2 linked regions of the Leisingera sp. NJS204 genome follow. The main gene of each other region encodes a partner of the protein of the gene in region 2 in a complex. Links are inferred from orthologs where the notes say so. Each region holds a gene or a part of one and is shown on either strand. Other genes may lie near its edges.

Evidence for each region. The genes of interacting proteins can lie anywhere in the genome.
Region 1: the proteins of ETW24_RS18840 (region 2) and tldD are in contact, whole or in part, in a solved structure (PDB 5NJ9), measured with the Escherichia coli proteins. The link is inferred for Leisingera sp. NJS204 from one-to-one orthologs.

Annotation. Positions count from the first base shown.
Region 1 is NZ_CP035417.1:2,955,198-2,960,234, forward strand. Bases 634-3,620 are described here. They hold tldD (metalloprotease TldD), read left to right. Parts: upstream 634-1,409; coding sequence 1,410-2,831; downstream 2,832-3,620. Other genes in these bases: coxB (cytochrome c oxidase subunit II), read right to left, coding at 634-1,211; dprA (DNA-processing protein DprA), read left to right, coding at 3,071-3,620. In the rest of the region: cyoE (heme o synthase), read right to left, coding at 1-269; more of coxB, read right to left, coding at 366-633; more of dprA, read left to right, coding at 3,621-4,252; topA (type I DNA topoisomerase), read left to right, coding at 4,448-5,037. UniProt on the Escherichia coli protein: Metalloprotease involved in CcdA degradation. Suppresses the inhibitory activity of the carbon storage regulator (CsrA).
Region 2 is NZ_CP035417.1:3,887,628-3,892,479, forward strand. Bases 1,126-3,927 are described here. They hold ETW24_RS18840 (TldD/PmbA family protein), read left to right. Parts: upstream 1,126-1,754; coding sequence 1,755-3,101; downstream 3,102-3,927. Other genes in these bases: ETW24_RS18835 (DUF2125 domain-containing protein), read left to right, coding at 1,126-1,632; ETW24_RS18845 (inositol monophosphatase family protein), read left to right, coding at 3,088-3,891. Also shown: more of ETW24_RS18835, read left to right, coding at 109-1,125; ETW24_RS18850 (3-deoxy-D-manno-octulosonic acid transferase), read left to right, coding at 4,074-4,852.

The sequences.
Region 1 (5,037 bases), 930 kb from region 2 along the record:
ATCGGGCGGCCCCGGGTGCGTTTCATCACCTTGTCGATGTCAGCGTCCCACCACATGTTGAGCGCACCGGACGCACCGCCGCCGATGGCGATGAACAGGATGGCACAGAAACCGATGACGGGGTGCACGGAAACGGGCGCGGCCAGCAGCCCGACCAGAGCGGTGAACACCACCAGCGACATGACACGGGGTTTCAGCAGGGCGAAGTAGTCGCCGAAACTGGCCTCGTCTTCATATGCACGGCTTGCGTTGATGCTTGCGTCGCTCATCTTGGGTCCTTTGGCAGCAACAGGTGCGCATTGCTGCGCACCCCGGTCTTTTGACTATACCACACGAAGCGCTCTTAAGCTCCGCAAGGCCAGGTCTCAGTTGGAGGCGACCTGATAGGTCTGCGGCAGGCCCGCGTATTCTTCTTTGGCGCCTGCCAGCCAGGCGTCATATTCCGCCTGGGTCACAACCTTGACGGTGATCGGCATATAGGCGTGGTCCTTGCCGCACAGCTCGGAGCACTGACCGAAGTAGATGCCTTCCTTGCCTTCGTCGACGTTGAACCACAGTTCCGCCAGACGGCCGGGAACCGCGTCCTGTTTCACGCCGAATGCGGGAATGGTCCAGGAGTGGATCACGTCAGCCGCAGTCACCTGCATCACAACGGTCTTGCCCGACGGCACAACAACAGCCGTGTCGGTGGCCAGCAGCCATTCGTCCTCGGCATAGCCGTTTGCAGCCAGCTGGTCCTTGGGCAGCAGGAAGCTCTCAAAGCCGAATTCGTGGTCGGTGTATTCGTAGCCCCAGTACCACTGGTAGCCGGTCACTTTGATGGTGATGTCGGCCTTGGGGATTTCCTGCTGGGCAAACAGCTGCGGCAGCGAGAAGGAACCGATAAACACCAGAACCAGGATCGGTATAATGGTCCAGGCGATCTCAACCGGGGTGTGGTGGGTGAACTTGGCCGGGGTCGGATTGGCGCGCTTGTTAAAGCGGACAATGGCGTAAAGCATCAGACCGGCAACAAAAACACAGATCACGGTAATGATCACCAGGATCATGTAATCCAGTCTCTGCAAGCCATCCGCCAGCGAAGTCGCCGCCGGCTGGAAGTTCAGGCCGCCGTCAACCGGCTTGCCAATGGTTTTCAGACCTTCTTGCGCCATTGCTGGAAGGCTTGAAAGGCCGGCGAAAAGGCCCGAAAGCATCAAAGCGTTTTTCATGTTCTGTCCTGATCGGTTGATCGCATTGTTCCTGCGGCAGCACGAAATACGGGGGAATCGATTGATTCCCACAAAACGCACCTGCCCCGTTGTCTTTGACGCTGGTTAAAATCATATTCGGGGACACAGATAAAGAGGCAGCCAAGCGTCAAACCGTCGCTTTCTTGATTTAGATCAAAAAAATCCGAGGACCGTGCCATGGAAAACCCAGCCTTCCGTCCCTTTGAAACCGCGCTCCCCGAGGATGAGGCCCTCGCCAGCCTGCGCGATGCGCTGAATGGTGCGGAGGATGGCGAGATCTTTGCAGAGCGCCGCAAATCCGAAGCGCTGTCCTTTGACGACGGGCGGCTGCGCAGTGCCAGCTATGACGCCTCCGAGGGCTTTGGCCTGCGCGCTGTGAACGGCGATGTGGCCGGATATGCCCATTCCACCGACGTCTCTATTGCGTCACTGAAGCGGGCGTCAGAAACGGCCAAGCTGGCAGTCGGCACCGGCGGCGGCACCTATTCGGATGCGCCGCAGGCGACCAACGCCAAGCTGTACACCGATGCCGACCCGATCAGCGCTATGCCCTTTCCAGTGAAGGTGGAGACCCTGCGCGAGGTTGACGCCTATGCGCGAGATCTGGACCAGCGCGTGGTGCAAGTCTCTGCATCGTTGGCCGCCTCGCTGCAGGAGGTAGAGATCCTGCGGGCGGACGGAACCCGGGTGCGCGACATCCGCCCCATGGCGCGGTTCAACGTGTCGGTGATCGTCGAAAAGGACGGCCGCCGCGAAAGCGGCTCGGCCGGCGGCGGCGGGCGGCTGGGGCTGGACGGGCTGGTCGATCCCAAGCACTGGCAGGCCCAGGTGCAGGAGGCATTGCGGATTGCGCTGGTGAACCTGGATGCGGTGCCAGCGCCTGCGGGCGAGATGGATGTGGTGCTTGGCCCCGGCTGGCCTGGCATCCTGCTGCACGAGGCAATCGGCCATGGGCTGGAGGGCGACTTCAACCGCAAGGGCTCCTCCGCGTTTGCCGGTCTGATGGGGCAGCAGATCGCCGCCAAGGGCGTTACGGTACTGGACGATGGCACCATCCCCGACCGGCGCGGATCAATCACCGTGGATGACGAGGGCACGCCCAGCCAGAAAACCACACTGATCGAGGATGGTGTTCTGGTGGGCTTCATGCAGGACCGCCAGAACGCACGGCTGATGGGGGTTTCCCCCACCGGCAACGGGCGGCGTCAAAGCTACGCCCACGCGCCGATGCCGCGGATGACCAATACCTATATGCTGGGCGGCGAGGCCGATCCCGGTGATCTGGTCGCAGGCATCAAGGACGGCATCTGGGCTGTGGGATTTGGCGGCGGCCAGGTGGATATTACAAATGGCAAGTTCGTGTTCTCCTGCACCGAGGCTTACCGGGTGAAGGACGGCAAGGTCGGCGCACCGGTTAAAGGCGCCACGCTGATCGGCGACGGCGCCACCGCGCTGAAGCAGATTCGCGGGCTTGGCAACGACATGGCGCTGGACCCCGGCATGGGCAATTGCGGCAAGGCAGGCCAATGGGTGCCGGTCGGCGTCGGCCAGCCTTCGGTGCTGATGGGCGGTCTGACGGTGGGCGGCTCGGCGGCCTGAGGCAGCGCAAATTCTCGGTAAAACCATGTTATGACCGTAAAAATCCGGGCCGCCCGCCAGTGCTGCCGGCCCGGATTACGGCAATGCCTCCCCGTTCGAACTGTGAGCAAAAGGTAATTTTCCCCATTTTCCGGCTACTTAAGAAAATTTTCGGGGAATTGGCCGAAAACCCTCCGGCGTTCACCACCTGTTAACCCCCTTAAGGTTAATTCTGGTTCTGCAAACAGGCGGAGCTGCGGATGACCGAAGAAGCACATTCTTCCACTCACCCCCCACTCCCACCCACCACGGAAGATACCCGGTTTTCCTGGCTTCGCCTTTTGCGCTCTAAACGGGTTGGCCCGGTGACCTTTCACAGGCTGCTCGCTGAATATGGTTCAGCGCAGAACGCGCTGGATGCGTTGCCCGAAGTGGCACGTTCCGCAGGTATCAAAGGGTATGAAACATGCCCCGCCAAGGCGGTAGACGCTGAAATTAGGACCGCAAAAGCCGCCAAAGCGCGGCTTTTGTGCTTTTCCGACCCGGAATACCCTGAGCTCCTGCGCAGCCTGAAAGATGCGCCGCCGCTGTTGTGGGCCATTGGCGACCTTGCGGCAGTGCGGCGTCCGATGATTTCCATGGTCGGCGCCCGCAACGCGTCTTCGCTGGGGTTGCGCATGGCCAGATCGCTGGCGCAAAACTTGGGCGAGGCCGGCTATACCGTTGTTTCCGGCATGGCCCGCGGCATCGACACTGCCGCGCATCAATCAGCGCTGCAAACGGGAACAATTGCGATTCTGGCGGGCGGCGCCGATGTGATTTATCCGGCAGAAAACGCCCGGCTTGCCGAAGAAATAAGCGAAACCGGGCTGCGCCTGTCAGAGCAGCCGATGGGCAAGACACCGCAGGCCCGCGACTTCCCCAAACGCAACCGGATCATTGCCGGCATGTCCCGCGCCGTTGTGGTGGTTGAGGCGGCCGCTAAATCCGGCAGCCTGATCACCGCCCGGGACGCGCTGGACTACGGCCGCGAGGTGCTGGCGGTGCCTGGCCATCCCTTTGATGCGCGCAGTTCCGGCTGCAACAGGCTGATCCGCGACGGCGCCCTGCTGGTCCGCAGTGCCGCTGACGTGCTGGAGGCGCTGCCGCCGCAAGACCTGCCGCAGGAACAGGCGCCGGCAGCTGGCAGCCCTCAGCAGGCCCTGGCCGGCCTGCCGCAGCAACCGCCCGAACGGCGCAGCCTTGCGCAGACCAACGCCCTGCATCAGCAGATCCTCGGCAGGCTCGGGCCCTCCCCCACATCTGAGTCCGACCTGCTGCGCGAACTTTCCTTGCCGCCGCAGCTGCTGGCCCCGGCGCTGACGGATCTGGAGCTGGAAGGCGCGATCCGGCGCCAGCCGGGCGGGTTGCTGTCCAAGGCCTTTCCGGAAAATGAAGACTGACCCTGCGTGCCTTGCCTTGCCCCTGCCTGCCGCGCCGGACCGCAGGAACAGGCTGCCGCGAACCGTCGGAATATCACCGTAAACATCCCGCTTCCCGCCGCGTCCAATGCACCTGGATTGACATTCTCCCCTTGCGCCCCACATCCTGCCCCGCCATAGAACCCGCAGAAGCGGTCCGAAGAGGTTACAGAATTTATGCCAGTAGTCGTTGTCGAATCCCCGGCCAAAGCAAAGACAATCAACAAATATCTTGGCTCAAACTATACGGTTCTGGCGTCTTACGGGCATGTGCGCGACCTGCCGGCCAAGGATGGTTCGGTCGATACTGACGCCGATTTCGACATGACCTGGGAGGTCGGCAATGATTCCCGCAAGCACGTCAAGGCGATTGCCGACGCGCTGAAAGAGGACAATGCGCTGATTCTCGCTACCGACCCCGACCGCGAGGGAGAGGCGATCAGCTGGCACCTGCAGGAGGCGTTGACCAAACGGCGCTCGATCAAGAAGGACACGCCGGTCAGCCGGGTGACCTTCAACGCGATCACCAAAGAAGCGGTGACCGAAGCGATGCAGAACCCGCGCCAGGTCGACATGCCGCTGGTCGAGGCCTATCTGGCCCGCCGCGCGCTGGACTACCTCGTGGGCTTCAACCTGTCGCCGGTTCTGTGGCGCAAGCTGCCGGGCGCGCGGTCCGCGGGCCGGGTGCAATCCGTCTGCCTGCGCCTGATCGTCGAGCGCGAGATGGAGATCGAAGCTTTCAACGCCCAGGAATACTGGTCCGTGCG
Region 2 (4,852 bases):
CCATGTGGTAAAGCGGTTAGGGGGAACGGTCCAGCCCAAGGCCCCCTTGACGGCACCGCCCGCCGGGCCGACGATGATTTCAATTATCTCACTGAGAAAGGTTCTCTTATGTCCGTTATTTTTGCACGCAGCGGCGTTGCAGCGGCAATTTTTGTTGTTTCCGCCCAGGGTGCCCTGGCCGATTTGAGTGCCCAGGACGTCTGGGCTGACTGGAAAGCGTATCTGACCAGCACCGGTTACACGGTTTCCGGCACTGAAGCAGTTTCGGGCAGCACCCTGACTGTCTCCGATGTCTCAATGGTCATGCCGATCCCGGATGAGGACGGCTCCGGCACGGTGAGCTTGCCCGAAATCCAGTTTGTGGAAAACGGCGATGGCACCGTCAACGTGCTGCTGCCCGCGGAATTCCCGATGGGTTTTGATTTCACAGCTGAAGGTGAGAGCTTTTCGGGCAAGCTGATCTATGCCCATGACGGCACCCCGATGAAAGTGTCGGGCGACGCCGAAAGCATGAGCTATGATTACAGTTCCTCCAAGGTCACCATGACGCTGGACGGGCTGACTGCAGACGGCGAGGCCGTGCCGGCGGACGTGGCGAAAATTCAGATCGTCATGAACGAAGTTGCGACCAAGACCGATATGAAAATCGCTGGCGCGCGCAACTATGACCAGACGCTGACTGCTTCCAGCCTGAGCTATGACATGGGCTTCAACGATCCCGAAAGCAACGGCACAGGCTCTTTCAAAGGCGCGCTGCAGGGGCTGAATTTTGCCGGCACCAGCACCGTGCCGGCAGGACTGGAAAGCCCCGACATGTCAGCGCTGCTGGCAGCCGGATTTGCCTTTGACGGCATCTTCACTTTTGACAGCGGCAATGGTTCCGTCTCCGGTGTGGACGGCAGCGAAAACTTCGCCATGGAAAGCAATTCCCAGGGCGGCTCGATCGCGGTGGCTATGGACAAGCAGCATCTGACCTATGATGTGTCCCAGACCGGCACCAATGTGAACATCTCCGGTTCCGAGATCCCCTTCCCGCTGGCGCTCAGCATGGCGGAGACCGGATTCAAACTGATGATGCCGCTCGCCAAATCCGAGGAAGAGCAGGATTTTGCCCTGGGCATCACCCTGCGCGATTTTGCGGTTCCGGATATGCTGTGGGGCATGGTCGATCCAACCGGCCAGCTGCCGCATGATCCGGCCACCGTGGTGCTGGACCTTGCCGGCAAGGGCAAGGTGCTGTTCGACCTGTTCGATCCGGAAGCCATGGAATCGGTGGAATCCGGCGAAGAACAACCGGGCGAACTGAACGCGCTGACCGTGAAACAGCTGCAGGTCACCGCAGCAGGCGCCGAGTTGACCGGCACCGGCGACTTCACCTTCAACAATGAAGACCTCGTCAGCTTTGACGGCATGCCTGCCCCCTCGGGCGAGGCTGACCTCAAACTGACCGGTGCCAACACCCTGATCGACAAGCTGATCGGGATGGGCCTGATGTCCGACAGCGACGCCATGGGCGCGCGGATGATGATGGGCATGCTGGCCGTGCCGGGCGAGGGTGAGGACACGCTGACCTCGAAGATTGCGATCTCCGAGGACGGCCAGATCCACGCCAATGGCCAGCGCATCAAATAACCGTCAAATCCCTGACAGGTTTTGCAAAGGGGCTGCTATGCGCGGCCCCTTTTTTGCTGCCCGCCCTTGCGGCAAGCCGCCTCACTGGATAGCTCTGGAAAGGAGCAGAACAGAAGGTGCCCATGACCCAGTCCCCCGAAGCGCTTTGCCACGCCCTGATTGATGCCGCCCGCAAGGCCGGCGCGGATGCCGCCGATGCCATGGCAGCGGAAGGCAGTTCCCTCAGCATTGAAGTGCGGGAAGGCAAACTGGAGCATGCGGAACGCTCGGAGGGCACTGACCTGGGCTTGCGTGTATTCGTCGGCAAACGGCAGGCGCTGGTTTCATCATCGGATATGCGCCCGGAGACCATCGCAGCAATGGCCGAACGTGCGGTTGCCATGGCCAAGGAAGCACCTGAGGACCCTTATGCAGGCCTTGCCGATCCATCGCAGTTGGCCAAGAGCTGGAACCTGGCGGCGCTGGAACTGGAAGATCCCCGCGGCGAGCCGGAGCCTGCTGCCCTGCAATCTGACGCCCTGGCTGCCGAGACCGCTTGCCAGGAAATCAGCGGCATCACCCAGGTTCAATCCGCAGCAGCCGGATATGGCCGCCACGTTGTGCATATGGCCGCAACCAATGGGTTTTCCGGCGGCTACCAACGTACTGGGCGCTCACTCTCTTGCACCGGAATTGCAGGCAGCGGCACAGGTATGGAGCGTGACTACGACGGGGATTCACGCACTTTTCAATCCGATTTGCGCAGCGCTCAGGACATTGGCGCAACCGCCGGTGAACGCGCGGTTGCCCGGCTGGGCGCCCGCAAGCCCAAAACCGGCAGCTTTCCGGTGCTGTTTGACGAACGCATCTCTTCCTCTCTGATCGGCCACTTGCTTTCTGCTGCCAATGGGGCGGCGATTGCCCGCGGCTCCTCTTGGCTGAAGGGGTCATTAGGTGAGCAGGTTTTGCCCGAAACCCTGTCCATTGTTGAAGACCCGCACCGCCCGCGTATTTCCGGCTCCCGCCCCTTTGACGGCGAAGGGCTGCCGACCCGCAAGCGCACTGTTGTTGACAACGGCGTGCTGACCGGTTGGACACTGGATCTTGCCTCGGCCCGGAAACTGGGCCTGGAAAGCACTGGCAACGCCGCCCGCGGCATCGGCGGCGTGCCCTCTCCCGCGACCTGGAATCTTGCGCTGTCTGAAGGCGAAGCCAGCCGCGAGGATCTCGTTGCGCAGATGGGCACCGGTCTCTTGGTGACGTCGATGATCGGCTCCACCATCAACCCCAACAACGGCGACTATTCCCGCGGAGCCTCGGGATACTGGGTGGAAAACGGCGAGATCGCATATCCGGTCAACGAATGCACCATCGCGGGCAATCTGCTTGACATGCTGCGGAGGATCGTTCCCGCCAATGACGCGCGCCGGCACCTCTCGACCGTGGTCCCGTCGCTGCTGATCGAAGGAATGACCCTTGCCGGCAACTGACCTTTCCCTGCTTGTGAAAGCGGCGGAACAGGCCGGCGATATTGCGTGCCGTTTTTCCGGTCCCGAAGCCAAACGCTGGGACAAGCCCGGCGGCGCTGGTCCCGTGACCGAAGCCGACCTGGCAGTCAATGCTATGCTCGAAGACATGTTGCAGCAGGCACGGCCCGGCTATGGTTGGCTGTCGGAAGAAACTGAAGACAATAGCGCGCGGCTGCTGCGCGAAAAGGTCTTCATCATCGACCCGATCGACGGCACCCGCAGCTTTGCCGAAGGCTCCCGCACCTGGGCGCATTCCATTGCTGTCGCCGACCACGGCGAGGTGACCGCCGCCGTGATCTACCTGCCGCAGCGGGAGCTGATGTATACTGCCGCCAAGGGCCAGGGGGCGGATTGCAATGGCAGCCCGATTCATGTGTCCCGGACCACAGAACTTTCCAGTTCTGAAGTGCTGGCCGCCAAACCTAACCTGCAGGCCCATCACTGGCTGGGCGGCACCCCGCCCGAATTCATCCGCAGCTACCGGCCCTCGCTTGCCTACCGGCTGGCCAAGGTGGCAGACGGCCGTTTCGGCGCCATGCTGACTCTGCGCCCCAGTTGGGAATGGGATATAGCGGCGGGCGATCTGCTGATACGCGAGGCTGGTGGCATCCTTACCGATCAAACCGGCCGCCCCTTGCGCTTCAACAATCCGCATCCGCGCCTGAACGGGGTGGTTGCCGGAAATCCGGCCCTTCAAAATTCGCTGCTGACGGCACTGGACCCGAATGCGCCTGGCATCGCTGGACATTAAACCGGACTGGCTTTAAGCGGCAGCAGCAGCGCTATCGTCATACCCAAATTTTTCACAGACAAGCCCGCATGTTGCAGGTACCTTGGGCCGGAAATTTCAGATCGAGCCAGATGCAACGGCGAACCGCAGCTCCCAACCGCACTTCCGTTCTGCAGCCCCGCCCCAAAGGAGAGCTGTTGTGGGTGCACGCGACCACCCCTGAACGCTATCAAGCGCTTTGCGATATCGGCCGCCGCCTAAAAACCCTGCGCCCGGACTTGTCGGTGCTGGCAAGCTGGGAACCCGGACTACGGCTGACCGGTACAGTTGGCTGCGATATTCCGATTGGCCCGCTGCCTGAGGACACCCTGGCCGAGGCCCGCGGGTTTTTGAACCATTGGCGGCCCGACGCTTGCATCTGGACCGGCCCGCCGGCACGACGGGTGCTGCTTCGGCAAATGCGCGAGCGCAGTACCGGGTTACTGCTGGCGGATCTTCTGGAGGATGAAATGCCCAACCGCACCAGCCGCTGGCTGCCGGACCAGCGGCGGCGGCTGCTGGATGGGCTGACCTGCATCCTGACCCCGTCCAAATCCGTGCAGGCCCGGCTGACCCGGATCGGACTACCAGCGGAACGGGTGCAACTGGCCGGCAAGCTGCGGGTGTCTGCAATTCCGCCCGGTTGCAATGACGAAGAGCTTTCTGCCATGCAACAGACCCTTGGCAGCCGGCCGGTCTGGCTCGCCGCCCATACCAAGCTCAGCGAATTGCCCCGTATTCTGGACGCGCATCGCGGCGCATTGCGGCTGCTGCACCGGCTGCTGCTGGTGGTCGCGGTGGAAGACGGCGCGGATCTTGCAGCAGCCCGCCGCCAGCTGCAAAACAGCGGGCTGTATTTTGCCGATTGGGAAGACGGCGGTGAACCCGAGGACCTGACCCAGGTGCTGTTGGCGGGCAGCGAGGATTTGGGATTGTGGTACCG